Regions from separate parts of the Streptomyces sp. NPDC005266 genome, predicted to be linked through region 1. Evidence: riboswitches for the same ligand, from Rfam matches in the RefSeq annotation. Region 1 holds a riboswitch; each other region holds the start of a gene.

Region 1 (7,687 bases):
CTTCCTCGCTCGCTATCGCGTTGATCGCGGCCGCGGCCATGGCGCTGCCGCCGCGTCGGCCGCGCACCACCAGATGGTCAAGCGCCGCCGGGTGTCCGGCCAGCGCCTCCTTGGACTCGGCCGCGCCGATGAAGCCGACCGGCACACCGATGACGGCCGCCGGGCGCGGCGCTCCCTCCTCGATCATCTCCAGCAGCCGGAAGAGCGCCGTGGGCGCGTTGCCCACGGCGACGACCGAGCCCTCGAGCCGGTCCCGCCACAGTTCCAGCGCGGCGGCGCTGCGCGTCGTGCCCATGCGCCGCGCCAACTCCGGTACGCCGGGGTCGGAGAGCGTGCACACCACCTCGTTGCCGGCGGGCAGCCGCTTGCGGGTGACGCCGCTGGCGACCATCTGCGCGTCGCACAGCACGGGGGCGCCGGCGCGCAGCGCGGCGCGGGCACGGGAGACCACCTCGGGGGAGTACCCGAGGTCCTTGACCAGGTCGACCATGCCGCAGGCGTGGATCATCCGCACCGCGACCCGGCTGACGTCGGCGGGAAGGCCGCCGAGGTCGGCCTCGGCGCGGATGGTGGCAAAGGATGCGCGGTAGATGGCCGCCCCGTCCTTCTCGTAGTCGAACACTGTGCCCTCGATCATCTCGTTCCCCGGGCCGCCGCCACGGCGTCGGCCACTTGTTCTGCTGTCACATCCGCTGTCACATCCGCGCCTGTGTCCGCGCCGGCCGCCTCCGGTACCTCCCGTACGGTGACCCGGTAGCCCGCGCCGGTCGCCAGCGCGTCCACCCAGCGGCCGCCGGGGTGGCCGCACCGTCGCTCACAGCCGGAGAAGTACACCGGAAGCGAGCCCGGGCGCCGGTCGCCCGCCACCGCGCGCGCCGCGTCGGCGCGCACATCGGCAAGGGACTTGGCGCAGCCGGGACGTCCGGTGCACGCACCGACGCCGAGCCATGGGGAGGCCGGATCGGTCACGAGTCCGGCGTCGGACAGCTCGCCCGAGGCGGTCCGGCCGCCGTCCGGGGAAAACCCAGGGAGCACCACGCCGCGCCAGGGTGTCACACGCAGTTCGCCCGACCCGCCCCGGGAGGCGAGCGTGGCGAGCAGCCGCCACTGGGCCGCGCTCACCCGGCCGAGCGGGACGGCGACGGACACGGCCAGGCGCCCGTCCGGCCCGGTGACCAGCCCCGGCGCGGGGCCCGGCGGCGAGAGACCGGGGTCCGGCTCGGTGCGTACGGTACGTACCGTCTCGATCCCCGCGGCGGCGAGCCGCGTCGCCAACCCGTCGGCCGCCACGGCGTGTTGCGCCGGAAGCTCACGCACCCGCCATGCCCGGGTGCCGCTCGCCCGCACACTCGCCAGGAACTCCACGGCGGCCAGCGCGGCCGCGCGCGGCACGTCCCCGGCCTCCCGCACCCACAGCTCGATGCTGTCCGGCGTGTCGCGACCTTCGGTCCGCTCACTACGACACGCCGGGCCAGGCATCCGCAGCACGGCCCCGCCGTCCGGCGTTGCGATCAATGTCACATCCGCGCCCAAGGCGGCCACATCGCCGCGCCCGTCGTCCAGCGCGAACAGGAAACGTCCCGACAAGGCGGACAACTCGTCCGACGTCTCGTCGCACAGCGCCGCGTCCAACTCCCGTGCCCACGCCGCCACATCCGCGTGTCCCGCACCGTCCAGTCCGCACAGCGGCGACGCCACGACGTTGCGCACCCGCTCATGCCGGTCCGACGGCAGCAGTCCGGCCGCCCGCAGCCGCCCCGCCAGTTCCGCGCCGCACCCCGGGTCCAGCCCGCGTACCTGCAGATTGCCGCGGGAGGTGATGTCCAGCCGGGCGTCCCCCAGCTCCTCGGCCACCCGTGCCAGCGCGTCCGCCTGACGGGTCGTCAGCAGCCCGCCCGGCACCCGGACGCGGGCCAGCGCGCCGTCGTCCGCCGGGTGCAGCCGCAGGGCGCCCGGGCAGGCGTCATCGCGCCCGCTCCGGCGGCGGAAGGGGGATTGATCCCCTGGTGGGACGGTTGTCGGGGGGAGGGGCATGGCGGCGAGCATACCGACGATTCCCTTGCCCTCACCGTCCCCTGCCAGGTCAGCAACGCTTACTATGCTCAGCGGCGGGTCGTCTTGGCCCGCCGGACGCACAAGACGGCGTCAAGGGGAGGAAGCCGGTGCGAATCCGGCGCGGTCCCGCCACTGTGAGCGCGGTGGCTGCCGGCAGGCAGCGGCCGGGCGAGCCAGGAACTCCCGCCGTCTTCAACCCGCCCGGGGCGCGGACCCCGAGGAAGGCGCGCTGCGCATGATCCTGCTGCTGTCGACCTCCGACACCGACCTGCTCAGTGCCCGTGCCGCCACGGGCCCGGTGCCGTACCGCCTCGCCAACCCGGCCCGGCTCGCACTCGACGACCTCCCCGGCCTCCTCGACGGCGTCCAACTCGTCGTCGTCCGGCTCCTCGGCGGCGTCCGCGCCTGGCAGGAGGGGCTGGAGACGCTGCTCGCCGGGGACCGCCCCGTCGTCGTCCTCACCGGTGAACAGGCTCCGGACGCCCAGCTCATGGAGGCGTCCACCGTCCCGATCGGGATCGCCGCCGAGGCCCACGCCTATCTCGCCCACGGCGGGCCCGCCAACCTGGCCCAGCTGGCCCGGTTCCTCTCCGACACGGTGCTGCTCACCGGCCACGGCTTCGAACCGCCCGCGCCCGCCCCCACCTGGGGCCCGCTGGAGCGCACCGCCCGCGGCGACGTCACCGGCCCGACCGTCGCCGTGCTCTACTACCGCGCCCACCACATGAGCGGCAACACCGCCTTCGTCGAGGCCCTGTGCCAGGCCGTGGAGGACGCGGGAGGCCGGCCGCTGCCGCTGTTCGTCGCCTCCCTCCGGGCCCCCGAGCCCGAGCTGATCGAGGCCCTCGGGGCGGCCGACGCGATCGTCACCACCGTCCTCGCGGCCGGCGGCACCCGGCCCGCCGCCGCCTCCGCGGGCGGCGACGACGAGGCGTGGGACGCGGGCGCGCTCGCCGCGCTCGACGTACCCGTCCTCCAGGCGCTGTGCCTGACCAGCCCGCGCGCCGCGTGGGAGGAGAACGACGAGGGCCTGTCGCCGCTGGACGCCGCGACCCAGGTCGCCGTCCCGGAGTTCGACGGGCGGCTCATCACCGTGCCGTTCTCCTTCAAGGAGGTCGACGAGGACGGGCTGCCGGTCTACGCCGCCGACCCCGAGCGCGCCGCGCGTGTCGCGGGCATCGCGGTACGACACGCCCGGCTGCGCCATATCCCCGTGGCCGAGAAGCGCCTGGCGCTCGTCCTCTCCGCCTACCCCACCAAGCACTCCCGGATCGGCAACGCCGTCGGCCTCGACACCCCCGCCAGCGCCGTCGCCCTGCTGCGCCGGCTGCGCGCCGAGGGCTATGACTTCGGCCCCGAGGACGGGCCAAACGCGGTCCCGGGCCTGGCCTCCGGCAATGGCGACGAGCTGATCTACGCCCTCATCGAGGCGGGCGGCCATGACCAGGACTGGCTCACCGAGGAGCAGCTGGCCCGCAACCCGGTCCGCATCCCGGCCGCCGACTACCGCCGCTGGTACGCCACGCTGCCGCGGGAGCTGCGCGAGGCGGTCGAGGAGCACTGGGGCCCGCCGCCCGGCGCGATGTTCGTGGACACCAGCCGCGACCCCGAGGGCGAGATCGTCCTCGCCGCGCTGCGCCGCGGCAACCTCCTGGTCGTCATCCAGCCGCCGCGCGGCTTCGGCGAGAACCCCATCGCCATCTACCACGACCCCGATCTGCCGCCCTCGCACCACTACCTGGCCGCCTACCGCTGGATGGCCACGCCCCAGGCGGACGGCGGCTTCGGCGCCGACGCCATGGTGCACCTGGGCAAGCACGGCAATCTGGAGTGGCTGCCGGGCAAGAACGCCGGCCTGTCCGCCGCCTGCGGCCCCGACGCCGCGCTCGGCGATCTGCCGCTGATCTACCCGTTCCTGGTCAACGACCCGGGCGAGGGCACCCAGGCCAAGCGCCGCGCACACGCCACCCTGGTCGACCACCTCGTACCGCCGATGGCCCGCGCCGAGTCCTACGGCGACATCGCGCGGCTGGAGCAGCTGCTCGACGAGTACGCCGCCATCTCCGCGATGGACCCGGCCAAACTCCCCGCCGTCCGCGCCCAGATCTGGACCCTGATCCAGGCTGCCAGGCTCGATCACGACCTGGGTCTGGAGGACCGGCCGGACGACGACGGCTTCGACGACTTCCTGCTGCATGTCGACGGCTGGCTGTGCGAGGTCAAGGACGCCCAGATCCGCGACGGGCTGCACGTCCTGGGCAACGCCCCGGCCGGGCCCGAGCGCGTCAATCTCGTCCTGGCCATTTTGCGCGCCCGTCAGATCTGGGGCGGTACGTCGGCCCTTCCCGGGCTGCGCGAGGCGCTGGGCCTCGACGAGTCGGCCGCCACCCGCACCGGCGCGGACGACGCCGAGGAGCGGGCCCGCGCGCTCGTCCAGGCGATGGAGGACGCCGAGTGGGCCCCGGAGGCCGTCGAGAAGGCTGTCCTCACCCTGCCCGAGGAGCACCGCGCCCCGGTCACCGCGGTCCTCGACTTCGCCGCCCGCGAGGTCGTACCGCGGCTCGCCGCCACCACGGACGAGATCGACCACGCCGTGCACGCGCTGGGCGGCGGCTTCGTCCCCGCCGGCCCGTCCGGCTCGCCGCTGCGCGGCCTGGTCAACGTGCTGCCGACGGGCCGCAACTTCTACTCCGTCGACCCCAAGGCCGTGCCCAGCCGGCTGGCCTGGGAGACCGGCCAGGCGCTCGCCGACTCGCTCCTGGAGCGCTACCGCGCCGACAACGACGGCCGGTGGCCGAAGTCCGTCGGCCTGTCGCTGTGGGGCACGAGCGCCATGCGCACCTCCGGCGACGATGTGGCCGAGGCGCTGGCGCTGCTGGGCATCCGCCCGGTGTGGGACGACGCATCGCGGCGTGTCACGGGGCTCGAACCCGTGACGCTCGACCAGCTGGGCCGCCCGCGCGTCGATGTCACCCTGCGCATCAGCGGCTTCTTCCGGGATGCCTTCCCGCATGTCGTCGGGCTGCTGGACGACGCCGTACGGCTGGCCGCGTCCCTGGACGAGGCCGACGAGGACAACTACGTACGGGCACACACCCGGGCCGACCTCGCCGAACACGGCGACGAGCGCCGCGCCACCACCCGGATCTTCGGCTCCCGCCCCGGCACCTACGGGGCCGGGCTGCTCCAGCTCATCGACAGCCGCGACTGGCGCACCGACGCCGACCTCGCCGAGGTCTACACGGTCTGGGGCGGCTACGCCTACGGCCGTGAGCTGGACGGGCGTCCGGCCCGCGAGGAGATGGAGAGCGCCTACCGCCGGATCGCGGTCGCGGCGAAGAACACCGACACCCGCGAGCACGACATCGCCGACTCGGACGACTACTTCCAGTACCACGGCGGCATGGTCGCCACCGTACGCGCGCTGAAGGGAACCGCCCCCGCCGCGTACATCGGCGACTCCACCCGCCCAGAGACGGTCCGCACCCGCACCCTGCACGAGGAGACCTCACGGGTCTTCCGCGCCCGGGTGGTCAATCCGCGCTGGATCGAGGCGATGCGCCGGCACGGCTACAAGGGCGCCTTCGAGCTCGCCGCGACCGTCGACTATCTCTTCGGCTACGACGCCACCACGGGCGTGGTCGCCGACTGGATGTACGACAAGCTCGCCCAGACCTATCTGCTCGACCCGGAGAACCGCTCGTTCCTGGAGGAGGCCAACCCCTGGGCGCTGCACGGCATGGCCGAGCGGCTGCTGGAGGCGGAGAGCCGCGGCCTGTGGGCGGAGCCCGACCCGGAGGTGCTCGAGCGGGTACGGGAGCTGTTCCTGGAGACGGAGGGCGGCTTGGAAGGCGGCGACGACTGAGCGTACGCGGAGCGCGGGTCGAAGCCGCCGCGTCCGGCGTGCCCGAGCCGTACGCGGCGCGACGGCCAAGCCGGGGCGGGCGGAGCCCGGCCGCACAGGGGTGCGCCGGGCCGGAGCGTGGTGTGCCTGGCCGTCCCGGTCAGGGGGTGGAGGGCTAAGCGGTTACGGCGAAGTCAAGTGCTGCTCCTTCTCGGCGCCAAGCCCTCGGCCAGGCCGAACGGCGAGGGATCAGCGGCGAACTTCACCGCATCCGCTTAGCCGGCGGTCGGCCGGGTGGCCTGCCGGACCCGGTCCGGCCAGGGTGGACAGTTCACCAGTTCGGTCCACTCGCGGTCGTAGGCCCCGGGCACCGCCCGCCCCGCGGAGGCCCAGCGCTCGACCAGCGCCGCGTAGATCGGTACGGATGTCGACTGGTGAACGGTCTGATGAACCGTTCCGCCGCTTTCGGTGCTCCGGTCCAGCGCTCTGCTCGGCTGCGAGAGAGAACGGCGTCGCATCGTCGTCGTCATAGTCGGCCAACGCGCCACGCCCCGTCAGGTCACCCCCGGTGCGCCCGTCTCACCCGCATCGGCGTGGCTTCGCACACGTCAGCGACTCCCGCCGGATGCCCCGGATGCCGGGGCGGCCCCGGCGGAGGAGGCCGTTCCGGCCCGGAGTTGAAAAGCGTTGCCGAATTCAGAAAGAGTATTTCGCCGGGCACGGAAGTCTCCTGATAACCGTGTCCATTTCCGCCTTTGGAGATTTTCCCCGGTGCTGTTTGAATTGCGCTGTCCCGAAGGCGATCCGAGGAGGAGCGGGTGGAAGCCCATGCGCACGGACACGGCGAGGACCACGGCGGACACACCCACACAGTGGCGGAGAACGCCGACCGTCGCTGGCTGACCTGCGCACTCGCGCTGATCACCGGCTTTATGGCGGTCGAGGTCGTGGTCGGGGTGCTCGCCCGCTCGGTGGCGCTGATTTCAGACGCCGCCCATATGCTCACCGACGCCGCCTCGATCGTTCTGGCGCTGATCGCCATCCGGCTCTCGGCGCGGCCCGCGCGCGGCGGATATACCTATGGGCTCAAGCGGTCGGAAATCCTTTCCGCCCAGGCCAATGGCCTTTCCCTGCTGCTGCTCGGCGCCTGGCTGGGGTACGAGTCGGTGGCGCGGCTGATCGACCCGCCCGAGGTGACCGGCGGTCCGGTGCTGGCCACCGCGCTCGTCGGGGTCGTGGTCAACATCGCGGCGGCGTGGTGCATGTCCAAGGCGAATCGCTCCTCGCTCAATGTCGAGGGTGCCTTCCAGCATGTACTCCAGGATCTCTACGCCTTCATCGCCACCGCCGCCGCCGGGCTGGTGGTGGTGACGACCGGCTTCGCTCGGGCCGACGCGATCGCAGGTCTTGTCGTGGTCGTCCTCATGGTCAAGGCGGGCGGGGAACTGCTGCGGGCCTCCGGGCGCATTCTGCTGGAGGCGGCGCCCGCCGGGGTCGAGCCCGACGAGGTGGGGAACCGGCTGGTCTCCCATGCGGAGGTCGCCGAAGTGCACGATCTGCATGTCTGGCAGATCACCTCTGGCGAGGTGTCGCTCTCCGCGCACGTCCTGGTGGCGGCGCTCGGCGACTGCCACGCGGTCCGGGAGGATCTGGAGCGGGTGCTGCACCGGGAGTACGGGATCACCCACACCACGCTCCAGGTCGACCATCTCGACGACCGCGGCGCGCTGCCACGGCGGGACGATGAGCATCAGCGGGCCGACGCGTCAGCCGACCACTGTCTGACCG
Region 2 (7,687 bases), on a different contig from region 1:
CCACCATGTCCGACACATCCGCTTCACCCGGCAGGAGACCGGTCATCACGCCCACGCGCGTCGTGGCCGGTCTGTGCCTGATCGCCCCCTTCATCGGGATGCTCTGGGTCGGCTCGTACGCCAAGGTCGAGCCCGCCCTCATGGGGATCCCGTTCTTCTACTGGTACCAGATGCTCTGGGTGCCGATCTCGGCCGCGCTGACCTCGGTCGCCTACGTCCTGGTCCGCCGTGAGCAGCGGGCGCGCAAGGGAGGTGGACCCGCATGAAGGACGGTGTGAACGGCGTCGCGCTCGGCGTCTTCATCTTCTTCTTCCTGGCGGTCACCGTCATAGGGTTCCTGGCCGCGCGCTGGCGCGCCGCCGAGAACGCCAACAACCTCGATGAATGGGGTCTCGGCGGCCGCAGCTTCGGGACCTGGATCACCTGGTTCCTGCTCGGGGGCGACCTCTACACGGCGTACACCTTCGTCGCCGTCCCGGCGGCGATCTACGCGGCGGGCGCGTCCGGCTTCTTCGCGGTCCCGTACACCATCCTGGTCTACCCGCTGATCTTCACCTTCCTGCCCCGACTGTGGTCGGTGTCCCACAAGCACGGGTATGTCACCACTTCGGACTTCGTCCGCGGCCGCTTCGGCTCCAAGGGGCTCTCGCTGGCCGTCGCGATCACCGGCATCCTCGCCACCATGCCGTACATCGCCCTCCAGCTCGTCGGCATCCAGGCGGTGCTGGACGTGATGGGCGTCGGCGGCGGGGAGAACACCAACTGGTTCATCAAGGACCTGCCGCTGCTGATCGCCTTCGGTGTGCTCGCCGCGTACACCTACTCCTCGGGGTTGCGCGCACCCGCGCTCATCGCCTTCGTCAAGGACACCCTGATCTATATCGTCATCGCGGTGGCGATCATCTACATCCCGATGAAACTGGGCGGCTTCGACGACATCTTCGCCAAGGCGGGCGAGGCCTTCTCCCAGAAGAACCCGGCCACCGGGCAGCCACGCGGCGCCCTGGCCAGCGGCGAGAAACAGCAGTGGGCCTACGCCACACTGGCCCTCGGCTCGGCGCTCGCGCTGTTCATGTATCCGCACTCGATCACCGCGACGCTCTCCAGCCGCAGCCGCGAGGTGATCCGCCGCAACACCACGATCCTGCCGCTGTACTCCCTGATGCTGGGCCTGCTGGGGTTGCTGGGCTTCATGGCGATCGCGGCGGACGTGAAGGTCACCAACGGCCAGCTCGCCATCCCGCAGCTCTTCGAGAACCTCTTCCCCGACTGGTTCACGGGCGTCGCCTTCGCCGCCATCGGCATCGGCGCGCTGGTCCCGGCGGCCATCATGTCGATCGCCGCGGCGAATCTGTTCACCCGCAACATCTACAAGGACTTCCTGCGGCCCAACGCCACGCCGGAGGAAGAGACCAAGATCTCCAAGCTGGTATCGCTGCTGGTCAAGGTCGGCGCACTGATCTTCGTCCTGGGCATGGACAAGACGGTCGCGATCAACTTCCAGCTGCTGGGCGGCGTCTGGATCCTGCAGACCTTCCCGGCCCTGGTGGGCGGCCTGTTCACCCGGTGGTTCCACCGCTGGGCACTGCTGGCGGGCTGGGCGGTCGGCATGATCTACGGCACCTGGAAGGCGTACGACACCCCGAGCGCCACCCAGAAGCACTTCGGCAACACCGCCGATATCCCCGGCATCGGCGAGATCGGCTACATCGGCTTCACGGCCTTCGTCCTCAACGTCGCCGTGGTGGTCGCCCTCACCCTCGTCCTGCGCGCGGTGAAGGCCCCGGACGGGATCGACGAGACGTCCCCCGCCGACTACACGGCGGACGCGGGCGACCCGGGCGTCCAGGCCGAGCTGCCCCCGGCCACTGCGGGGGCGCCGGGCGGACACTGACGCCTGCCGCCGCCGCACTGGGCCGCCGGCTCCCTCGCGGGAGCCGGCGGCCCGTTCGCGGGAGTCAGACGTATCAGACGTAGAGGAAGGTGCCGGGGACGGTGACGGTTCCGAAGGCCGTCACCAGGGTGACGGTCGCGTTCCCGGCCACGCCGGGCGGACTGGTGCCGGTGACCGTGGTGGCGCTCGCGGTCACGCCGGTGGCGGGAACGCCGTTGAACAGCACGCCCAGCACCCCACCGAGGTTGGTGCCGGTGATGGTGAACGCGGTACCGCCGGCCACCGGTCCGGTGCTGGGGGTGATGGCGGTGGGCGCCGGCGCGGGCGGAGCGACGAAGTAGGTGAAGCCGCCGGGGACGGTGGTGGTGCCGCCGGGCCCGGTGAGGGTGACGGTGACATTGCCACCGGCGGCCGGGCCGGCCGGGGTGATACCGACCAGGCTGGTTCCGGCGGGGTTGACGGCCAGGATGGTCGAGGGGTTCCCGCCGTTCCGGATGCTCGCGGTGCGGCCTCGGGCACGGCGGCGCGGGGCGGCGGAGGCGCTGGTGCGGGCCTGCATGGACGGGGCGCGGGGGCTCGGGCTGCAGCGGATCGTGATCTGCAGCCAGCAGTCGATGACGGCCGCTCACCGGCTCTACGCGCGACTGGGCTTCGTCCGCGCGCCGGAGCGGGATTGGGAGCCGGTACCGGGCGTCACGCTGTGGGCGTTCACGGTCGAGCTGTAGCGACTCCTTTGGCGCTGTCGCGTTGATCCCGGCGATGGCGGCACTGTCCGTGGATATGGTGCCACCCCTGCGCGTCCTCGCCGCCGCGGACCGGCGAGCTGACGCCGCCGTGGCCGTACGGGCCCCGCGGCCCCGTGGACGGCGTGGCGGTAAGCGTCGGTCTGCCCGCAGCGACCCGTGCGGGCGTCGGCGTGAGCTTCGCCCACGGGCCGGAACGCCACCGCCGCCGCCCCCGCCGACCCCGAGGTCTCAGCGGGTGGCGGGCCCTGAGCGCCGTCCCGGGGGGCCGCAGGTCACGGCCCACGCCCGGAACGCAATAGATCATTCGTGCGAAACTCCTCACCTCCCGACACAAGATGTGGGGGTGGGTGCGGCGGCCAACACAAGATGTATGCTCGTGCTCGCTGTCGCCGCAGGGGAATCCGGTGGGAATCCGGAACTGTCCCGCAACGGTGTACGTGTGCGCATTGTGCGTACCCGCGAGTCCGAGGACCTGCCGACAGCCGTCTGCATACGTCCGGGCCTCGCGGGTTGGGCCGATGGGCGCTGCGCGGTATGCCTCCGTACGTGAGTGCGGAATCGGCATGCCCGTCTGCGACCGTCGCGCACCGCCCTCCTGGCCCCCAGCCGAGCGAGGGAGAGCACTTCAGTGACCATCGCGCCCGCGGATCCGGTTTCAGAGGCAACGGCTTCTCAGGTAGTGGCCGACGCGCCCGGGACCGCACTGCTGCGGACCCTGACCGGTCTCACCGCCGACCTTCCCGCCACCGACCCCGGCAAGGTCGCGGCCGCCGCTCTGCGCGGCCGTCATCCCGGCTCGGACGAGGCGGAGTTGCGCACTCTGGCGACCGAGGCGGCGGCCGGGCTGATCGCCGAAGAGCCGGAGTACTCACGGCTGGCCGCGCGGCTGCTGGCCCTCGCGATCACGGAGGAGGCCGCCGGGCAGGGCGCGGTCTCCTTCTCCGCTTCCGTCCGGGTGGGCCACCAGGAGGGCCTGATCGCCGACTCCACCGCTGAGTTCGTGGCCACGCACGCCGCCCGGCTCGACGCGCTGGTGGACCAGGCGCTCGCCGACGGCGCCGACAACCGCTTCGGCTACTTCGGGCTGCGCACCCTGCACAGCCGCTATCTGCTGCGCCACCCGATCACCCGTCAGGTGATCGAGACCCCGCAGCACTTCCTGCTCCGGGTGGCCTGCGGGCTCGCCGAGGACGGCTCCGAGCGGGCGCTGGCCGATGTGGCCGAGCTGTACCGGCTGACCAGCACGCTCTCCTATCTGCCCAGCTCCCCCACGCTGTTCAACTCCGGCACCCGGCATCCGCAGATGTCCTCCTGCTATCTGCTGGACTCGCCGCTGGACGAGCTCGACTCCATCTACAACCGCTACCACCAGGTCGCGCGGCTCTCGAAGCACGCGGGCGGCATCGGCCTGTCGTACTCGCGCATCCGCGCGCGCGGTTCGCTGATCCGGGGCACCAACGGGCACTCCAACGGCATCGTGCCGTTCCTGCGCACGCTGGACGCCTCGGTGGCCGCCGTCAACCAGGGCGGCCGGCGCAAGGGCGCGGCCTGCGTCTACCTGGAGACCTGGCACGCGGACATCGAGGAGTTCCTGGAGCTGCGGGACAACACGGGCGAGGAGGCCCGCCGCACCCACAACCTCAACATCGCGCACTGGGTCCCGGACGAGTTCATGCGCCGGGTCGAGGCGGACGCCGACTGGTCGCTGTTCTCGCCGGTCGACGCGCCCGAGCTGGTCGACCTGTGGGGCGAGGAGTTCGACGCCGCCTACCGCAAGGCCGAGACCGAGGGGCGGGCGCTCAAGCAGGTCCCGGCGCGCCGGCTGTACGCGCGGATGATGCGCACCCTGGCACAGACCGGCAACGGTTGGATGACGTTCAAGGACGCCGCCAACCGCACCGCCAACCAGACCGCCGAGCCCGGCAAGGTCGTCCACTCCTCCAACCTCTGCACCGAGATCCTCGAGGTCACGGACGACGGCGAGACCGCCGTGTGCAACCTCGGCTCGGTCAACCTGGCCGCGCACCTCGGCGAGGACGGCACGATGGACTGGGAGCGGCTGGACGCCACGGTCCGCACCGCCGTGACCTTCCTCGACCGCGTGGTGGACATCAACTTCTACCCCACGGAAGAGGCCGGCGCCTCCAACTCCCGCTGGCGGCCGGTGGGGCTGGGCCTCATGGGGCTGCAGGACGTCTTCTTCCGGCTGCGGCTGCCCTTCGACTCCCCCGAGGCGGAGAAGCTCTCCACCCAGATCTCCGAGCGCATCATGCTCGCCGCGTACGAGGCGTCCTGTGCGCTCGCCGAGCGCCACGGACCGCATCCGGCCTGGTCCGCGACGCGCACCGCGCGTGGGGTGCTGCACCCCGACCACTACGCGGACGCGGTGACGACCCGGCCGGAGCGCTGGGAGGCCCTGCGCGAGCGGATGAAGAAGTCCGGGATGCGGAACTCGCTGTTGCTGGCGATCGCGCCGACCGCGACCATCGCCTCCATCGCGGGCGTCTACGAGTGCATCGAGCCGCAGGTCTCCAACCTCTTCAAGCGCGAAACCCTCAGCGGGGAGTTCCTGCAGGTCAACTCCTATCTGGTGGACGACCTCAAGAAGCTCGGCGTCTGGGACGCCCGGACCCGCGAGGCGCTGCGCGAGGCCAACGGCTCGGTCCAGGACCTCTCCTGGGTGCCCGCGGACGTACGGGCGCTGTACCGGACCGCGTGGGAGGTGCCGCAGCGCGCCCTGATCGACATGGCCGCGGCCCGCACCCCCTACCTCGATCAGAGCCAGTCGCTGAACCTGTTCATGGCCTCGCCGACCATCGGCAAGCTCAGCTCGATGTACGCGTACGCCTGGAAGCAGGGCATCAAGACGACCTACTACCTGCGTTCGCGACCGGCGACCCGGATCGCCCAGTCCGCGCGCGGTGGATCCGCCGCGGCCACCATCCCCGTCCAGCAGGCGCCCGCCGCCGAAGAGGACGCCGTCGCCTGCTCCCTGGAAAACCCCGAGTCCTGCGAGGCATGCCAGTAATGAGTGCCCACCCGTCGCCCGACCACCACCCCTCGTCGACGGCGCTTCGCGCCGCCCCCCGGCGTCACAAGAACCTGCTCGACCCGGGCTTCGAGCTGACCCTGCGGCCGATGCGGTACCCGGAGTTCTACGACCGCTACCGTGACGCGATCAAGAACACCTGGACCGTGGAGGAGGTCGACCTCCACTCCGACGTCACCGATCTGGCCAAGCTCTCCCCCGGGGAGCAGCATCTGATCGGCCGGCTGGTCGCCTTCTTCGCGACCGGCGACTCGATCGTGGCCAACAACCTGGTGCTGACGCTCTACAAGCACATCAACTCCCCCGAGGCGCGGCTGTATCTGTCGCGGCAGCTCTTCGAGGAGGCCGTGCACGTCCAGTTCTATCTGACGCTGCTGGACACCTACCTCCCCGACCCGGACGACCGCGCCGCGGCCTTCGCGGCGGTGGAGAACATCCCCTCCATCCGGGAGAAGGCGGAATTCTGCTTCCGCTGGATGGACTCCGTCGAGAAGATCGACCGGCTGGAGACCAAGGCCGACCGGCGCCGCTTCCTGCTCAATCTGATCTGCTTCGCGGCCTGTATCGAGGGGCTGTTCTTCTACGGCGCCTTCGCCTACGTCTACTGGTTCCGCTCGCGCGGGCTGCTGCACGGCCTCGCGACCGGCACCAACTGGGTGTTCCGCGATGAGTCCATGCACATGGAGTTCGCGTTCTCGGTCGTGGACACCGTGCGCGAGGAGGAGCCGGACCTCTTCGACGACGAGCTTCAGCAGCAGGTCATCGACATGCTGAAGGAGGCCGTCGAGGCGGAGCTGCAGTTCGCCCGCGATCTGTGCGGCGAGGGGCTGCCGGGCATGAACACCGCGTCGATGCAGGAATACCTGCAGTGCGTCGCCGACCAGCGCCTCCAGCGCCTCGGCTTCCCGCCGGTCTTCGGCTCGGAGAACCCGTTCTCCTTCATGGAGCTGCAGAACGTCCAGGAGCTGACCAACTTCTTCGAGCGCCGCGCCTCGGCCTACCAGGTCGCGGTGGAGGGCTCGGTCTCCTTCGACGACGACTTCTGAGCCGTATTCGACACGCGAAGGGCCGGATCCCTCCCGGGATCCGGCCCTTGGCCGTGGCGTCGAGCGCGCTCAGTCGTTCGGCGCCGTCTCGTAGCGCGGCGTCCCCTCGGCCATCTGCCGGAGCACATCCTTGCGTTCGCGCTTGGAGAGCCGGTCGATGTAGAGACGGCCGTAGAGGTGGTCGGTCTCGTGCTGCAGACAGCGCGCGAAGTAGCCGGTGCCGCGCACCGCGATCGGCTTGCCCTCGGCGTCCTGGCCGCGCACCACCGCGTAGTCGGGGCGGGCCAGCGCCGCGTAGGCGGTGGGAACCGACAGACAGCCCTCGTTGGAGTCGTCCAGCACCCGGCTGTCGGCGGGCACCTCGTCCAGCACCGGGTTGCACACGACGCCGACGTGCCGGACGCCCTCGTCGTCCATGCAGTCGTAGACGAAGACCTTGAGGTCGACACCGATCTGGTTGGCGGCCAGGCCCACGCCCTCCGCCGCCCGCTGGCTGGCGAACATGTCGTCGATCAGCCGGGCCAGCTCCTCGTCGAACACGGTGACGTCCTGGCACTCCTTGTGCAGCACCGGGTTGCCGACAACGGTGATCGGGCGGGCGGTACCGCGCTCGCGGTGGGCCCGCTCGCGCTCCTCGCAGTCCTCCGTGTCCACGATGAACTCGTCGTCCACCTGCTGTTCAGTCCCTTGCTGCGCCATCGTCCGCCGTATGCCTTCCGTCAACCGTGATGCGTCGCCCTACAGAGTACGGGCCCGCCCGGCCGGCCGGGGCGTGAGCGCTGCTCCCGGGCGGTCAGCAGACCTCTTCCAGGTCACGCCACTCCCGGGTGTCCGGGCTGTCGGCGACCCATCCGTCCAGCAGCCCCCGCACCAGCCCGCTCGGCGCCGCGATCCCGCATTCGCGCTCGGGTACCCACAGCGAGCCCGAGCCCGCCGTGCGGTGACCCAGCGG
Region 3 (7,687 bases), on a different contig from region 1:
GATGTCCGCGCGCATCCCGTCCACCTCGAACCCGGCGCACACCGCCGCGATCTGCCGCAGCGCACGGTCGCCCAGCCGCACCTCGGGCAGCAGGGCGCGCGCCGCGGCGATGCGCTCCCGCAGGGCGCCCTCGTCCGCCGCCCAGCGCCCCGCGAATCCATCCGGGTCCTCGTCGTACGCCAGCCGCCGCCGCACCACCTCGACCCGCTCGTCGGTGTCCCGGGAGGCCGAGACCTCGACCGTCAGCCCGAAGCGGTCCAGCAACTGCGGCCGCAGCTCGCCCTCTTCGGGGTTCATGGTGCCCACCAGCAGAAAGCGCGCCGCGTGCCGGACCGATACGCCCTCGCGCTCCACATAGGAGGCGCCCATGGCGGCCGCGTCGAGCAGCAGGTCGATGAGATGGTCGTGCAGCAGATTGACCTCGTCGACGTAGAGCACCCCGCGGTGCGCGTCCGCCAGCAGTCCCGGCTCGAATGCCTTGACCCCGTCCGACAGCGCCCGCTCGATGTCGAGCGCCCCGACCAGCCGGTCCTCGGAGGCACCGACGGGCAGTTCGACCATCCGCGCGGGGCGCACGGCCCCGGTCCGCGGCTCATGCGGCCCGTCCGGGCAGGACGGGTCGGGCGCCGCCGGATCGCAGGAGAACCGGCACCCGGCGACGACCTCGATCTCCGGCAGGAGTGAGGCGATCCCTCTGACAGCTGTGCTCTTGGCTGTCCCTTTCTCGCCACGTACCAGTACCCCGCCGATCGAGGGTGAGACCGCGTTGAGCAGCAAGCCGAGCCGCATGTCGTCCATCCCGACCACCGCGGTGAACGGGTAAGTGGCTGAAGCCATCAGCTTGTGCCCCTTTCGAGTGAGTCGCTTCGGCGTGGGATGCCCTCGTCGGCGTTTCGCGCGACGGTGTCGGTGTCGTCCCCGCTGTCGCGGGGGTGTCCCGGGGACTGCGAACAGGACGGCGGTTCGCGCCCTGTCGTCTCCGCGGCGGCGGAGGTCTCCCCGGGTGCCGGGGGCGCCCCCGGTGGCACAAAGGGCAGTCCGTCCGGCAGACCGTCCTCGATGAGCCGCAGCAGCGCGTCCGTGTCCGCGTGCTCCTCGATCAGATCGCCGAGCCGGTCGAGTTGCTCCTCGCGCAGCTCCCCGAACCGGGTGTCCGGCGCCGGTACGAACGCCCGGCCCGCCGCGGCGGCCACCCGCCGCAGAAAGGCGCGCCGGAAGCCGTCGCTCTCCAGCGAGCCGTGCCAGTGCGTGCCCCACACCGAGCCCACCCGGCAGCCGTCCAGGAAGGGTTCTTCGGCGCCGCCCCGCAGCTCGGCGACCCCGTGGTGGATCTCGTAGCCCTCCACCCGCTCACCGAGCGCCTCGCCCACCGGCCGGGCCAGGGTCTTCTCCGCCGCGAACCGCACCCGCACCGGCAGCAGGCCCAGCCCCGCGACCGTCCCGGCCTTCGACTCCACCTCGTCCTCGATGCGCTCGCCGAGCACCTGGAAGCCGCCGCAGATGCCCAGCACCGGCCGCCCCTCGGCGGCCCGGCGCGCGATCGCGTCCGCGAGCCCGCGCTCGCGCAGCCACTCCAGCGCCCGTACCGTCCCGCGCGTGCCCGGCAGCACCACCAGATCGGCGTCGGCCAGCTCCTCCGGCCGGTCCACGAAGCGTACGATCACGCCCGGTTCGGCGGCCAGCGCGTCCACATCCGTAAAGTTGGACATCAGGGGTACGGCGGCGACCGCGACCCGCAGCACATCCGCGCCGTACGGGGGCGCGACGACGCTCTCGCGCACCGCGCCGCGCAGCGAGACGCGCAGCCCGTCCTCCTCGTCGATGCCCAGCCCATGGGCGAACGGGAGCACGCCGACGGTCGGCCGCCCGGTCAGGCCGCGCAGCATCTCCAGACCGGGCTTCAGCAGGGTCACATCGCCGCGGAACTTGTTGACCATATAGCCGGCGATATGCCGCTGGTCCTGTGCCGACAGCAGCGCGGTCGTGCCGAAGAAGGACGCGAAGACGCCGCCGCGGTCGATGTCGCCGACCACCACGACCGGCAGCCCGGCGGCCCGCGCGAGCCCCATGTTGACGATGTCGGTGCGGCGCAGATTGATCTCGGCCGGGCTGCCCGCGCCCTCGCAGATCACCGCGTCATGGGTGCGCCGAAGCTCCGCCAGGCACTCGGTGACGGTCCCGAGCAGCGCCTCGCGCCGCTCGCTGTGGTAGCCGCGGGCGCTCAGCTCGCCCACCGGCTTGCCCAGCAGCACCACTTGGCTGCTGCGGTCGCTTCCCGGCTTCAGCAGGACGGGGTTCATCAGGGCGCTCGGCTCGACGCGCGCGGCGGCGGCCTGCATCGCCTGCGCGCGCCCGATCTCCGCGCCGTCCCGGGTGACGAAGGAGTTGAGCGACATGTTCTGCGCCTTGAAGGGCGCCACCCGGATGCCCTTGCGGGCGAGCCACCGGCAGATCCCGGCCGTCACCACGCTCTTGCCCGCGTCGGAGGTCGTCCCCGCGACCAGTAGGCCGTGGCCCGGCCCCGTCATCGGCTTGCCCTTTCGTTGCCGGGTACGGGCCGGTGGATGGGTTGTGCCCACCCGTTCCGCCCCGCCGAACGATTGCCCACAACGGTCCTTGCCGCGATCGACGTCAGCAGCGCCAGCGCGCCGACGCGGCGCGACAGCCGTACCGCGCGGTCGATGTCGGCGGTCTGGACGGCCCGCCCACCGGCGTTGAGCACCGGCCGGTGCTCGACCCGGCCGCCGTAGGCGAGGGTGCCGCCCAGCCGTACGCCGAGCGCGCCCGCGAAGGACGCCTCCACCGGGCCCGCGTTGGGGCTCGGGTGGCGCCGGCCGTCCCGCCGCCAGGCGCGCCACGCGCCGCGCGGGTCGGGGCCGGCGAGGGTGGCCAGGGCGGCGGTGAGGCGCGCACCGGGCCAGCCGGCGGCGTCGTCCAGGCGGGCCGCCGCCCATCCGAACCGCCGGTAGCGCGGCGACTTGTGACCCACCATGGCGTCCAGGGTGTTGATTGCGCGGAAGCCGATGAGGCCCGGTACCCCGCCCACGGCTCCCCACACCAGCGCGCCCACGACGGCGTCGGAGGTGTTCTCGGCGACCGACTCGACGACCGCGCGGGCCATCTGCTGCCCGTCCAGCGCCTGCGGGTCGCGTCCGCACAGATGCGGCAGCCGCTCCCGGGCCGTGTGGAGGTCTCCGGCGGCCAGCGCGTCGCCGACAGCCCGCGCCTCACGCCGGAGCGTCGTACCGCCCAGCACGGCCCAGGTGGCGGCGGCGGTCAGCGCGATCTGCGGCGCACGGGGCCCGGCGAGGGCCCGTACGGTGCGCGTCAGCAGCGCGGCACCGAGGGCCGCGCCGCCCGCGCACACCGCGGTGTGCAGGGCTCCGTGGCCGCGGTGGTCGCGCCACAGCCGCCGCTCGGCGGCCGCGGCGGCGCGCCCGAACGCGGCCACCGGATGACCGCGGCGCGGATCGCCCAGGGCGAGGTCACCGAGGAAGCCGAGGGCGGCGCCGCACGCGTACGAGGCGTGGTCGGCACGCATCCGTCAGCCCGCCGTCGCGCCTCGGCGCAGCGGCGTACGGACAGGTGGGGCTGGCGGCGTGACAGGGCCGGGCATGGCGGTATGTCCTCACTCAGGGTCCGCGCCCTGGCTCGACGTGACCGGCGGTGAGAGTCTCCTGGCTCCCGGATCCGCGGTTCTCCCGGCCTTCCAGCTCCGCATACGGACGAACCATATGGACGAGCCGTGACCCGTACAGGCGATGAGAGAGCGCTCCCCGGTGACAGTGGCGGGACCGCGCCGGATTCTCACCGGCTTCCTCTCCTGCCGCCGTTTGGCTCGGGAAGTCCACCATGGGCCGCGAAGGGCCGTCAACTCGCCTATGACCCGCGATGCGAGAGTGTGCCGAGGCCCACATGGACCGACCGCCGGGCTGCGGCGCTGACCAGCGCCGCAGCCCGGCGGTCGGTGGGGTCGGTCGGGGACGCGCGGTCCTCAGGCGACGATCAGATAGATGCCGTACGCCACGACCGAGGCGCACAGCGCGAAGCAGGCGTACGCGCCGGTGCGGGCGACCGTGGAGCCGTCGCCCGGCACCGCCACCACGACGGCCGTGCCGTCCTGCGGCTGCGGCCGGCTCTTCCGGGACGTGCCGACGATCCCCAGGGTGAAGACGCCGACGATGCCGACCGTCACCGTGAGGCTGATGCCGAAGACCTGGCCGAGTGCCGCCCAGTCGATGCTCATTGCGTAGCTCCCTTTAGCTGGTGGTGCTGGTCGCCGCGGCGGCGGGGGTGGGGGTGGTTTCCGTGGCGGGCGCTTCGGTGGGCTCCGGGGCGCTGCTCGCGGTGGTGGCCCCGGTGGTGTCGGCGGCGGGCGCGCCGCCTACGGGCGGCGGGGCGACGGACTGGAGGGCGGCGGTGACGGCGCCCACCGGCTCGGCGGGCCCGGCCTCGTTGACGTTGGTGTGGTCCACGGGCTTGCGGCGCGACAGCGCCCAGATCGCCCCGCAGGCCAGGACGGCAAGCACGGCGACCGCCGTGACGCCCCCGTTGCCCTGGTCGGCCAGCAGCGCCGCGGCGCCGGCGATCAGACCCGCGGCCGGCAGGGTCAGCACCCACGCCATGACCATGCGGCCCGCGGTCGACCAGCGCACCACCGAGCCCTTGCGGCCGACCCCCGCGCCCATCACGGCACCGGAGCAGACCTGGGTGGTGGACAGCGCGAAGCCGATGTGGGAGGAGGCGAGGATGACCGTCGCGGCACCGGTCTGGGCGGCGAAGCCCTGCGGCGGCTGGATGTCGGTGATGCCCTTGCCCATGGTGCGGATGATGCGCCAGCCACCCAGGTAGGTGCCGAGCGCGATGGCCAGGCCCGCGGAGACGATGACCCACAGCGGCGGGTCGGAGTCCGGCGCGACGACGCCGCCGGTGACCAGCGCCAGGGTGATCACACCCATCGTCTTCTGGGCGTCGTTGGTGCCGTGGGCGAGGGAGACCAGGGCGGCCGAGGCGATCTGGCCGGCCCGGTAGCCCTTCGCGGTGTCCTCGGAGGAGCGGCCGCGGCCCAGCCGGTAGGTGAGCCGGGTGGCGGCCATCGTGGCGAGTCCGGCCACGATCGGCGCCGCGACGGCCGGGATGAGCACCTTCATGACGATCGCGTCGCCGTTGACCCCGTCCAGGCCGACGGATACCACGGTGGCGCCGATGAGGCCGCCGAAGAGAGCGTGCGAGGAGCTGGAGGGGAGCCCGGCGAGCCAGGTCACCAGGTTCCAGAGGATGGCGCCGACCAGACCCGCGAAGATCACTTCGGGTCGGATGCCGGAATCCTCGTCGAGGATCCCTCCGGAGATGGTCTTGGCGACCTCCACGGACAGGAACGCGCCGATGAGGTTGAGGACCGCCGACATCGCCACTGCCACCCGGGGACCGAGTGCTCCTGTGGAGATGGTGGTGGCCATGGCGTTGGCGGTGTCGTGGAAGCCGTTCGTGAAGTCGAACACCAAGGCCGTGATGATCACGATCCCGATGAGAAGCGTGATGTGTTCCATACACCCGGTCAATCAGTTCGAAGGTCGGTATCAGCACGGTGAACGTAAGGAAACTGGATGAACGGAAGGTGAACTGAGTCCGGCGTGACGGTGACGCGGCGGAGAGAGTGCGGCGTCGGCCCGACTCCCGCCGTACTTTCGTACGTCATACGGGGTTTGAGCGGCGTTCCCCGACGGCGTTTCCCCCGGGCCCAAGAGGCGCTCCGCAAGGGTGAAAGGCGGGCCCAAGAGGCGCTCCGCAAGGGGTGAAAGGGTCCGGCCCCGCCCTGCCCCTCGCCCCGGGCACCTGGCAGGATCGGCCCCGGAGGTGAGGGCGTGTGACCCAGTCGCCATCCCCGCGACGGCCGCGGCTGACCCGGCCCCTGCGGCAGGCCTGGGCCCAGGTGGTCCGCACGGCCCGCAGAACCACCGCCGACGGCCTCGTCGTGGGCACCTCGGGCAATGTCTCGGCCCGGGTCGGCGACACCGTCCTGGTGACCCCGAGCGGCGTCCCCTACGACCGGCTCGGCCCGCGCGACGCGGTGGGTGTCGACCTCGACGGCCGGCAGGTTCTCGGAACGCTCGCGCCCACCAGTGAGCTTCCCATGCATCTGGCCGTCTACCGCACCACGGACGCCGCGGCCGTCGTCCACACCCACGCCGTCCACGCCACGGCCGTCTCCACCCTGGTCGACGAGGTCCCCGCGATCCACTACATGACCGGCGCGCTCGGCGGGCCGGTCCGGGTCGCGGGATACGCGCTCTACGGCACCGACGAGCTGGCCGACGCCATGCTCGAGGCGCTGCGCGACCGCAGCGGCTGTCTGCTGCGCAACCACGGCACCGTCGTTCACGGAGCGACCCTGGACCAGGCGTACGACCGCACCGCCCAGCTCGAATGGATGTGCCGGGTCTGGCTCACCGCCGCCGCCGCCGTCCCCGGCCGCGCCCCCGCCCTGATCCCGCCGGACGAGCTGGCCCGCGCCGCCGAGAAGCTGCACGGCTACGGCCAACCCCGCTGAGCCGCCCCGCCGGGGCCGGACCGCCCGACCGGATGCGCCCGTCTGGCCGATGGGCGGCTTCCCGCTCACACTGGGAGGGATGCGTCTGCGGACAACGGCGGCTGCGGCCGCCGCCAGCCTCCTGAGTGTCGGCGCGGCCGCAGTGGCGGCCGGACGGTACGCCATTGGTGCTGCGCTCAAACCGGCCCCCGACCGTCCGCTGCCGAACGAACCCCCGCTCACCGTGCACGGGACCGATGACGGCCGGATCACCCTGACCCGCTCGCTCGCCTCGCTGCGCCCCGGCACCTACGGCCTCGCGGGCCGCGACTGCCACGCCGTCGTCGGCCCCGTCATCGAGGACGTCCCGCACCCCGCCGACTGCGTCGTACGCCGCCTGGAGGCGATCACCCACGGCGCCCTCGAACCCGGCGCGCGGGTCCGGCTCACCCCGCAGGTGCACAACGGCAATCCGCGGGACACCCTCGGCATCGACCACGCCGACGTCGACGTGCCCGGCGAACTCGGCCCGCTGCCCGCGTGGTTCATCCCCGGGGAACGCACCACCTGGGTGATCACCACCCATGGCCTGGGCACCACCCGTGAACACCCTATGGTCGTCATGCCCTTCCTGAGGCGGCTGCGGGTCCCGGTGCTCGACCTCGCCTACCGCGGTGACCCCGGCGCCCCCCGCCCCGAGGACCGCATAGGCCACCTCGGCGACATCGAGTGGCGCGACCTGGACGCGGCCATCCGCTACGCGGTGCGGTACGGAGCCCAGGACATCGTGCTGCACGGCTGGTCCACCGGCGCCACGATGGCCCTGCACGCCGCCGCCAACTCCGCGCTGCGGCACCGCGTCCGCGGCATCGTGCTGGACTCCCCGGTGCTCGACTGGCGGGCCACCCTGCGCGCCCTCGCCCTGGCCCACGGCACCCCCGCCGCGCTGCTGCCGCTGGTGATGCGGGCCGCCGAGGGGCGCGGGCTCGGCGAGAGCGCGCTCGCGGAGGCCTGCGACCCCGAGCGGCTGGCCGTGCCGACGCTCCTCTTCCACGGCCCCGACGACACCCTCGCCCCCTGGAGCGTCTCGCGCGAACTCGCCGCACGCAGGTCCGAACTGGTCACCCTTCACACCGTCCGGCAGGCCCCGCACGCCGC
Region 4 (7,687 bases), 330 kb from region 1:
GTGACGGTCCGCGAACCCGTGCCGGATGGCGGGGGCGAGGGGAAGCAGGTTTGGCGGGGCCTGCTCGGGCCTCCGTCGGCCGTCACGGCATGGAGGGGTCAAGGCGATGAGCCTCATCCGTGGCGCCCTGTGGGGCGCCGCCGCGGGAGCGGCTGGTACCACCGCGCTCGATGTCGTCACCTCCCTCGACATGGTGGTCCGAGCCCGTCCTGCGAGCTCCACTCCCGAAGCCACGGTGGAACGGTTGTCGCAGCGCCTGCACCTTCCGATCCCCGGAACCGAAGAAGCACGCGAGAACCGCATCGCGGGTCTCGCTCCCCTGACGGGCATCGCCGCCGGAGTCGGCATCGGGGCCCTCTACGGGGTCCTGCGCGCCGCCGGATGGCGGCCGGGAGTGACGGTCAGCGGCGTGGCTCTCACCATCGGGGTGTTGATCGGCACCAATGGACCGATGACCGCACTGGGAGTCACGGACCCGCGCAGCTGGACCGCCGAGGACTGGGTGGCCGACCTCCTGCCCCATGTGGCATACGCCGCGCTGACCGTCGCCGTGATGAGAGGACTCGACCGGCAGCCGTCGCGCTGACGCTCCCCCGATTATGGTGACGGCTGGGCCTAAGCGGTTACGGCGAAGTCAAGTGCTGATCCTTCTCGGCGTCCAAGCCCTCGGCCAGGCGGAAACGGCGAGGGATCAGCGGCGAACTTCACCGCATCCGCTCAGGGGTTCGTCCATGCCTCGGGGTCCTCGGCGAGATGAAGGACGTCCTCGGGCAGCCGGGCGCCGGCCACCTCGTCGAGAGTGACCTCCTCAAGGATCTTGCGGACATTGGCGCGCACCGCGATCCACAGCGGCAGCAGCGCCTCCGCGGGACCGGTGTAGGCCAGCTCGGGCGGTCGGACGCCACGGACGGACACCAGGGGTCCGTCCACCACACGGATCACATCCGCGATGGAGATCGATTCGGCCGGACGGGCCAGCCGGTAGCCGCCCTTTCCGCCGCGCTGGCTGGTCACCAGCCCGCCCCGGCGCATGTCCCCCAGGATCCCCTCGAGGAACTTGTGCGGGATGCCCTGCGCCGCGGCGATCACCTCGGCCTTCACCGACATGCCTTCCCCCACCGCGGCCAGTTCCAGGGCCGCTCGTACCGCATAGTCCGCCTTCGCTGGGATCCGCATGCGGTGATTATCCGCCACCGGGGCGTGGCTCCCTCACCGGACGGGCGAGCCCGTGATCAGGCGGGGAGAGCGAAGGTGGGGTGCGCACCGTGGAGGAAGTAGTCTCCGACCTCGCGCAGCCTGTGCGCCACCGGATCGTGCAGCGTGTGGGCCCGGGCGTTGCGCCAGAAGCGGTCGAATCCATGCCGGGACGAGGCCGAGCGGGGGCCGATGACCTCCAGGGCCCGGGCGGTGATCTCCTGCGCGGCCCGGGAGGCGGCGGCCTCGGCCGCGGCGGCGAGCACCGCGGTCTCGGCGCACTGGTCGTCGGTGAGCGCTTCGCCGCGGGCCAGCCCGTCGGTGAGGGCGTCCACTGCCTGGTCGGCGAGGGCGGCGGCGCCGCGGGCGGCCACCATGAGTTCGCCATAGGTGACCAGCACATAGGGGTCCTGCCGGGAGCCGTCCGGCCAGGACGGCTGCCAGGGCGGGTGCGCGACCCTGGCGTACTCGCGGGCCTCGACGAGCACGCCCTCGGCGATGCCCAGACAGAGCTGGGCGGAGACGAGACGTGCAGTCGACGCGGCCAGGCCGGCGAACGGCGGCAGGACGCTCTCGTCCGAGGAGAGCGAGCCCAGCACCTCGTCGGCCGCCACGGGCACGGCGTCGAACTCCACGAGCCCGCCTGCCGCCAGCCGCTGGCCGAAGGCATCGCCGTCGTCGCACACGGCGCCGGGGTGAGCGGGATCGACGAGAACGGCCACCGGTTCACCGGTGTCGTACCGGTGGGCGCGGACCGCCAGCCGGTCGGCGACCCGGACCCCGGTGGGGTAGCTCTGGCTGCCGTCCAGCCGATAGCCCCTCGGCGCCGGACGCAGCGTCAAAGGGGGTTCATACGGCGCGAAACCGCCGCCCCAGCACCACTGTCCTGCTGCCGATTCCCGCTCGACGCGTGCGGCAAGGGCGGGCCGGGCGAAGAACCGGGCGCACGACGACAGGAAGTAGTGGCAGCCGAGGAGTTGGCCGATCGCCCCGTCAGCCGTGGCGATCTCCCGGATCACGGCATAGGCCGTGGGCCAGTCCGCGCCTCCTCCCGCGTTGCCGGCCGGTATCAGCAGCGTCAGCAGCCCTGCCTCACGCAACCGGGCGACCTCGTCGAACGGGGGCTTGCCGGCCTGCTCGCGGGCGACGGCGTCCGTGGCCAGGTCTTCCGCCACCTCGCGGGCGATGCGCAGCCAGTACGCACGGCCGGGCCCCGCCGACACTTCGGACGGAACTACGGCTGTGACCACGGAGTCTCCTCGGGACAGTCCGCTGAACGCGGACGCGGGGGGGCGGAGCGTGTTCCTCATCCTCCTCACCCGGTCAGCCGGCGTCAATGAATTCCTATGAGATTGGTAGGAAAACAGCCACCGCGTGACATGCTCGAGCCCGAGCCCCGTGGTAACCGATTGCCCAGCGTGAAGTCGCCCCCAAGGAGCACCGGATGACGTTTCCGGGAGAGCGCGGGGAGCTGTCCGCCGGGGTGCTCGACGCCCTTGTGCGCGAACCCGGCCGCACGCGGCTGTCCGAAGGGCCGTCCCTGCGGCAGGCGGATCCGTACGGCGATGACCTCCAACTCGCTCCGTACCTCTGCTACGAGCTCCACTGCGGCGGCTTGGACGGGGTGGGGACGGCTGGGAGTGGGAACCGGATCTGCTCCGTATGCGACAGGCGCTGGAGCGGCTCTTCCTCGACGCGCCGCGCGGCTGCGGGGGCGGGCCAAGGCGGCCATGGCGGCGGTGGAGTACGACGAGTTCGGCGCGGGGCGCGGAGAGCGTGTGCACGCGCGGCTGTTCGCCGGTCCAATGGGCGGACCTCGGCCTGCATTCGTCACCCGACCACTATCTGGACGCCGCGTCGGCCCGGATGCCCGCGGTGGTCAATTTGATGTCGCTGTTGGGCTTGCACCGCAGGCTGCGCGGCGCGCTGGTCGGGCACTTCGCGACCGCCCAGATCACCTCGTCGCCCTCCTCCGACCGGCTGGCTCAGGCGCTGCGGCGGATGGGGGCGGGCGAGGCGGCCGCACCTCACCGCGCGTTCCGCTCCCGCCGTGAGCGCGGCGGACGGCGGCGGTGACTGGTGTCGCACCACGGGTAGCGCGCGCTGCGGCCGCACAGACACAGGGCGACGGTGAAGCGGTCCGACCGTACGACGCTGCCGTCCGGCAGGGTCACCTCGACCGGCCCCTCGATCAGCAGCGGGCCGTCCGTCGCCATCGTCACCCGCACGGGCGGGTCACCAGGGTCGTTCGGCACGGATCACCACCAGCTCTTCCTTCTCCTCGCCGGGTTCGATGAGCCCCCGGGACTCCAGCCAGCCTGCCCGCTCCCGGAGCACCGGCCCGAACGGTATGAGGCGGCGGTCGGTGACGGCGGCCGCGAGGCCCGCCCGTTCCAGCCGCGCAAGGGTGCGGTCGACGCCGCACAGCGCGGAGTGCACCAGGAGCAGCACACCGCCGGGACGCAGTCGGGGCGGCCCGTCCGCGCAGATCTGGTCGAGCAGCGCCCGCCCGTCGGCACCGGCGTCCCAGGCCAGCGCCCGCCCGGAACACCCGGAACGCCCGAGACGCCCGCGACGCCCGCTGCCCCCGCTACGCCGCTCCGCCGAGGGCACATACGGGGGGTTGGCGATGATGAGATCGAATCGGCGGTCGGCGACGGGGGTCAGCAGATGGCCGCGCACCACGCGGACCCGCAGCCCGTTGAGGCGGGCGTGCAGGCGCGCGGAGGCCACCGCCCGGGCGGAGATGTCGACGGCGGTCACCTGCGCCGCGCCACACCGCGCCGCCTCAAGGGCCAGGGCCCCGCTGCCGGTACCGACGTCCAGGACGGTGGTGCCGGCGGTGATGGGCTCCCGGTGGAGCGCCTCGGCCAGCAGCCATGTGTCGTCCTGTGGCGTGTACACGCCCGGAGCAGACAAGAGCATCATGGGGCGCGAGTACCCCGATCAGGCACGATGAACAGTCGACGACGTCCACGGGGTCGTGCGGGAGCCGCAGGTGAATCAATGGCCGACGGCATACGTTACGGCGGGCGGTTTCGGGTACCCGCCGCGCAAGCTGCCGACGCAACCCCCGGGGGAACGCGACAGCCAGGCCCTTCCGGTCCAGACCACGGGCCGGGAGAGCCGCCCCCTACCTCACGTCCGGGCGGCTCAGTCGTCGAGGCCACCGCTCTCGCAGATCTGCCGGGCGATGTCTCTGAGTTTGATGTTCCGCTCCTGGGACACCCGCCGCATCACGGCGAAGGCCTCATCCTCGGAGATCTTGAGGCGCTCCATGAGGATGCCCATGGCCTCGCCGATGATGTGCCGGGTCTCGACCGCCCGCTTGAGCTGATCGGCGGTGCGGGCGCTGGAGAAGGCCACCGCGGCGTGGGAGGCGAGCAGCCAGCCGGCCGTCTCGCTGGCTCTGGTGAAGACGGCCGGGCGCCACGCATACATGTTCAGGGCACCGAGGTTCTCGTTCTCGGTGTAGAGCAGGAAGCCCATCATGCTGCCCAGACCGAGCGCGCGGGCCTCGCGGGCGTATTTCGGCCAGCGGTCCTGGGGTTCGTTGAAGTCCTTGATCCGGAACACCCGGTCACTACCCCGGCGGAGGGCGACGTCGAAGCAGGGGCCCTCGCCCAGCTTCTCCTGCAGCTGATCGGACCGGATCACCACCCCGTCGGTGGGTGCCAGGGTCTCCACCCGCTTTCCCTGGAAGATCAGGATGCCTGCCGCGTCACAGCCCTCGACGTTCTCCACGGCGGACTCGGTGATCCGCTCCAGTGTCGCGTCCACCGACGTCTGCGCCAGCAGGTCCCGCGCCATCTGGGCCATGCGCTCGGCGAAGCTCTCCCAGTCCATGACCACCAGCTTTCTCTCCGACCTCAAGTGTCACCCGGGCGCACCCACCCTGCCCAGAACGTATCGGGACGAGCCCGGACGCACATGGTTGCCGCGGGCAAACGATGCCCTCAGGCGGGGCGCGGCCGCCAGCTCTGCGGGTCGAGGATGCCCAGGAATACGCCCGGCCGATCAGCGCGAGGCGGGTGGGGGCATCGAGCAACTGCCGCAGCCGGCCAAGGTGATAGTCCAGGGTCTGCCGGGAGAGCCGGAGCGAGGCGGCGATCTCATGGTTCGCGTGCCCGGGGATCACCCTCGGCGGCCCGGTGGCGGCCGTGGGCCTGCTCTGCCTGTTCTCGGTGGTCACCGGTTTCGCGTACCCGATCCAGCGCGCACTGGTGAACACCGCCGTTCCGCCCGGCGCCCCGCGCGCCACGCTGCTCTCGGTCGAGAGCATCATCGACCGGGCCGTATGCGCCCTGGCCGCGGTGGCCGCCGGCGCGTATCTCTCGGCGGGCCGGATCGACGCCCTGCTGGGGCACAGCGCCGCCGTCACCGCCGCGGTGATGCTCGCGGTGCATCTGGTGGCGCGGAGGATCAGCGGGAAGCGCGGGGCCACCGGAGCCGTCTGATCCGGGCTCAGCCGCCGTCGGTTCCGGCCGTCCGGGCGGACCAGCGCTGTTCCACCTTGGCGAGCCGCCAGTAGGCCAGGGCCGCCGCCCACACCACCACGAACAGCCCGACGATGATGAACCCGACGTTGTCCAGGTCGAGCGCGGCGATCCGGCCGGTGACGGCGTCTTGCAGCTCGAGCTTGTCGTGGAGCACGCTCACCAGCTCGATGGTGCCGATGAGGAAGGCCACCGCGATCGACAGCCCGGTGATGGCGAGGTTGTAGAAAACCTTGCGCACCGGGTTGGAGAACGCCCAGTGGTAGGCGAAGTTCATAAAGGTGCCGTCGAGCGTGTCGAACAGGCTCATCCCGGCGGCGAACAACAGCGGCAGGCACAGGATCGCGTACCAGGGCAGCCCGGCGGCGGCTCCGCTTCCGGCCATCACCATCAGCGTCACCTCGGTGGCGGTGTCGAAGCCGAGCCCGAAGAGGAAGCCGAGCGGGTACATCTGCCCGGGGCGGGTGATGGACCGCGTGAAGCGGCCGAGGGCCCGGTTCATGAAGCCGCGGCTGTCCAGATGCGCCTCCAGCCGGGCCTCGTCGTACTGTCCGGCGCGCATCGCCCGGAAGACCCGCAGGATGCCGACGAGCGCCACCAGGTTGAGCGCGGCGATGAGATAGAGGAAGGAGCCGGAGACCGTCGTGCCGACGACGCCGAGGGTCTGGTGGGTGCCGGACCTCTCGTCGGCCAGGGTGCCGGCCAGCTGAGTACCCCCGGCGACCAGCGCGGCCATGATGACGACGACGCTGGAGTGGCCGAGGGCGAACCAGAAGCCGACCGACACCGGCCGCTTTCCGTCGGCCATCAGCTTGCGGGTGGTGTTGTCGATGGCGGCGATGTGGTCGGCGTCGAAGGCGTGCCGCATGCCGAGGGTGTACGCGGTGATCCCGAGGCCGATGCCGAAGGTCCTGGAGCCGACCTCGTAGTGCTGGGGCGCGACGACCAGGAAGAGCACGCCGAACGCGACGATGTGCAGGGCGACGATCACCGCCAGCAGCCCCGCGGTCCGTACGGTGTCCTCGCGCCGCCAGCGCAGTGCGGTGGGCAGGGTCATGCGGTCACGCTCCAGCACCTCGTGGATCACTTCGTGAGATGCCGCGGCCGGTCTCCTGGCTGACGGGTCGAACGCGCCCGCCCCTGCCTTCCCGGCCGCTCAGCGCTGCCAGTGGCTCCACAGCCTTGTCCTTCAGGCCGTGGAGCGGGACGGATACTCCCCGATCACAGTGGCGAGGGCCGCTCCGGTTTCTCACCGGTCTTCCCGAAACACCACGGCCCGCCAACTCTAGGAGCCGCGGGTCGAAAGCGGCAAGTTTCCGGATCCGCTCCCGCTTCGTCCCCGCGGTCGCGGTGCGGGCGGGGCGAGTGGCGGGCGGGGGCGGCCCGGCAGGATGACGCCATGCCCGCCCCTGGGGCGGCAGTCCACCGGTGTCGCTCCCGCGCCTGCGATACCGCGCCACCGAAAACCGCGGCCGTGAGCGGCACGAACGCGAGGCCGACGCCGAACCCAGCCGGGCGAGGCAGCCGCCCGAGGTCCAAGTGGAGTGGGCCGTCGACCAGATGGCCGATCCCGCCGGAGGCGGCGGTCAGCAGCACCCGCCGGACCACCCCCGCCCCGCCGATCGCGACGGCGATCCACCCGGCGCTCTTATCGGCCGGCACCGGCCGCAGTAGCTCCCGGTCGAGCTCCACCACGGTGATCAGCGGCGCGAGACCGGCCAGGGCGAGGCGCCGACCGCTTGGCACACTATTTTTGGTGTATCAGGCGCAGGCCAGGCGGAGTTCGCGGTCGCCGAGGGGAGCGAAGAAACGGGCCACGTCCTGCTCGGTGACCTCGGCGAGGGCGGCCGGGGACCACCGGGGGGCGCGATCCTTGTCGATCACCTGGGCGCGGATTCCCTCCACCAGGTCCGGGCAGCTCAGAGCGGCTGCCGAGACGCGGAACTCCTGTTCCAGGACGCGCTCCAGCGAACCCAGCCGCCGGGCCCGGCGCACGG

Evidence for each region. Region 1 has a riboswitch for cobalamin ahead of cobN (cobaltochelatase subunit CobN). Riboswitches for the same ligand answer to the same signal wherever they lie in the genome.
Region 2: linked by a shared signal. The riboswitch ahead of ABZU99_RS01545 (ribonucleoside-diphosphate reductase subunit alpha) and the one ahead of cobN (cobaltochelatase subunit CobN) in region 1 are both predicted to bind cobalamin.
Region 3: linked by a shared signal. The riboswitch ahead of ABZU99_RS11485 (cobalamin biosynthesis protein) and the one ahead of cobN (cobaltochelatase subunit CobN) in region 1 are both predicted to bind cobalamin.
Region 4: linked by a shared signal. The riboswitch ahead of ABZU99_RS03880 (HoxN/HupN/NixA family nickel/cobalt transporter) and the one ahead of cobN (cobaltochelatase subunit CobN) in region 1 are both predicted to bind cobalamin.

The regions. Positions count from the first base shown of each region.
Region 1 is NZ_JBEXHC010000002.1:410,969-418,655, forward strand. Features, by position in the region: gene ABZU99_RS05505 (precorrin-8X methylmutase) at 1-637, opposite strand, end outside; gene cobG (precorrin-3B synthase) at 634-2,034, opposite strand; cobalamin riboswitch at 2,093-2,258, shown strand; gene cobN (cobaltochelatase subunit CobN) at 2,291-5,920, shown strand; gene ABZU99_RS05520 (hypothetical protein) at 6,175-6,417, opposite strand; gene ABZU99_RS05525 (cation diffusion facilitator family transporter) at 6,718-7,687, shown strand, end outside.
Region 2 is NZ_JBEXHC010000001.1:339,719-347,405, forward strand. Features, by position in the region: gene ABZU99_RS01525 (DUF3311 domain-containing protein) at 6-266, shown strand; gene mctP (monocarboxylate uptake permease MctP) at 263-1,894, shown strand; gene ABZU99_RS01535 (IPT/TIG domain-containing protein) at 1,968-2,453, opposite strand; partial or broken gene ABZU99_RS01540 (GNAT family N-acetyltransferase) at 2,383-2,619, shown strand; cobalamin riboswitch at 2,998-3,135, shown strand; gene ABZU99_RS01545 (ribonucleoside-diphosphate reductase subunit alpha) at 3,269-5,668, shown strand; gene ABZU99_RS01550 (ribonucleotide-diphosphate reductase subunit beta) at 5,668-6,735, shown strand; gene def (peptide deformylase) at 6,805-7,434, opposite strand; gene ABZU99_RS01560 (hypothetical protein) at 7,529-7,687, opposite strand, start outside.
Region 3 is NZ_JBEXHC010000005.1:55,276-62,962, reverse strand. Features, by position in the region: gene ABZU99_RS11495 (putative cobaltochelatase) at 1-837, opposite strand, end outside; gene ABZU99_RS11490 (cobyric acid synthase) at 837-2,528, opposite strand; gene ABZU99_RS11485 (cobalamin biosynthesis protein) at 2,525-3,541, opposite strand; cobalamin riboswitch at 3,671-3,822, opposite strand; gene ABZU99_RS11480 (hypothetical protein) at 3,995-4,246, opposite strand; gene ABZU99_RS11475 (inorganic phosphate transporter) at 4,260-5,549, opposite strand; gene ABZU99_RS11470 (class II aldolase/adducin family protein) at 5,867-6,550, shown strand; gene ABZU99_RS11465 (alpha/beta fold hydrolase) at 6,630-7,687, shown strand, end outside.
Region 4 is NZ_JBEXHC010000002.1:76,891-84,577, reverse strand. Features, by position in the region: gene ABZU99_RS03920 (hypothetical protein) at 107-586, shown strand; gene ABZU99_RS03915 (Rrf2 family transcriptional regulator) at 718-1,176, opposite strand; gene ABZU99_RS03910 (acyl-CoA dehydrogenase family protein) at 1,233-2,444, opposite strand; partial or broken gene ABZU99_RS03905 (iron-containing redox enzyme family protein) at 2,639-3,216, shown strand; gene ABZU99_RS03900 (CDGSH iron-sulfur domain-containing protein) at 3,222-3,449, opposite strand; gene ABZU99_RS03895 (HemK2/MTQ2 family protein methyltransferase) at 3,430-4,122, opposite strand; gene ABZU99_RS03890 (GAF and ANTAR domain-containing protein) at 4,348-5,040, opposite strand; gene ABZU99_RS03885 (hypothetical protein) at 5,346-5,651, shown strand; gene ABZU99_RS03880 (HoxN/HupN/NixA family nickel/cobalt transporter) at 5,659-6,747, opposite strand; cobalamin riboswitch at 6,775-7,002, opposite strand; gene ABZU99_RS03875 (enoyl-CoA hydratase/isomerase family protein) at 7,452-7,687, opposite strand, start outside.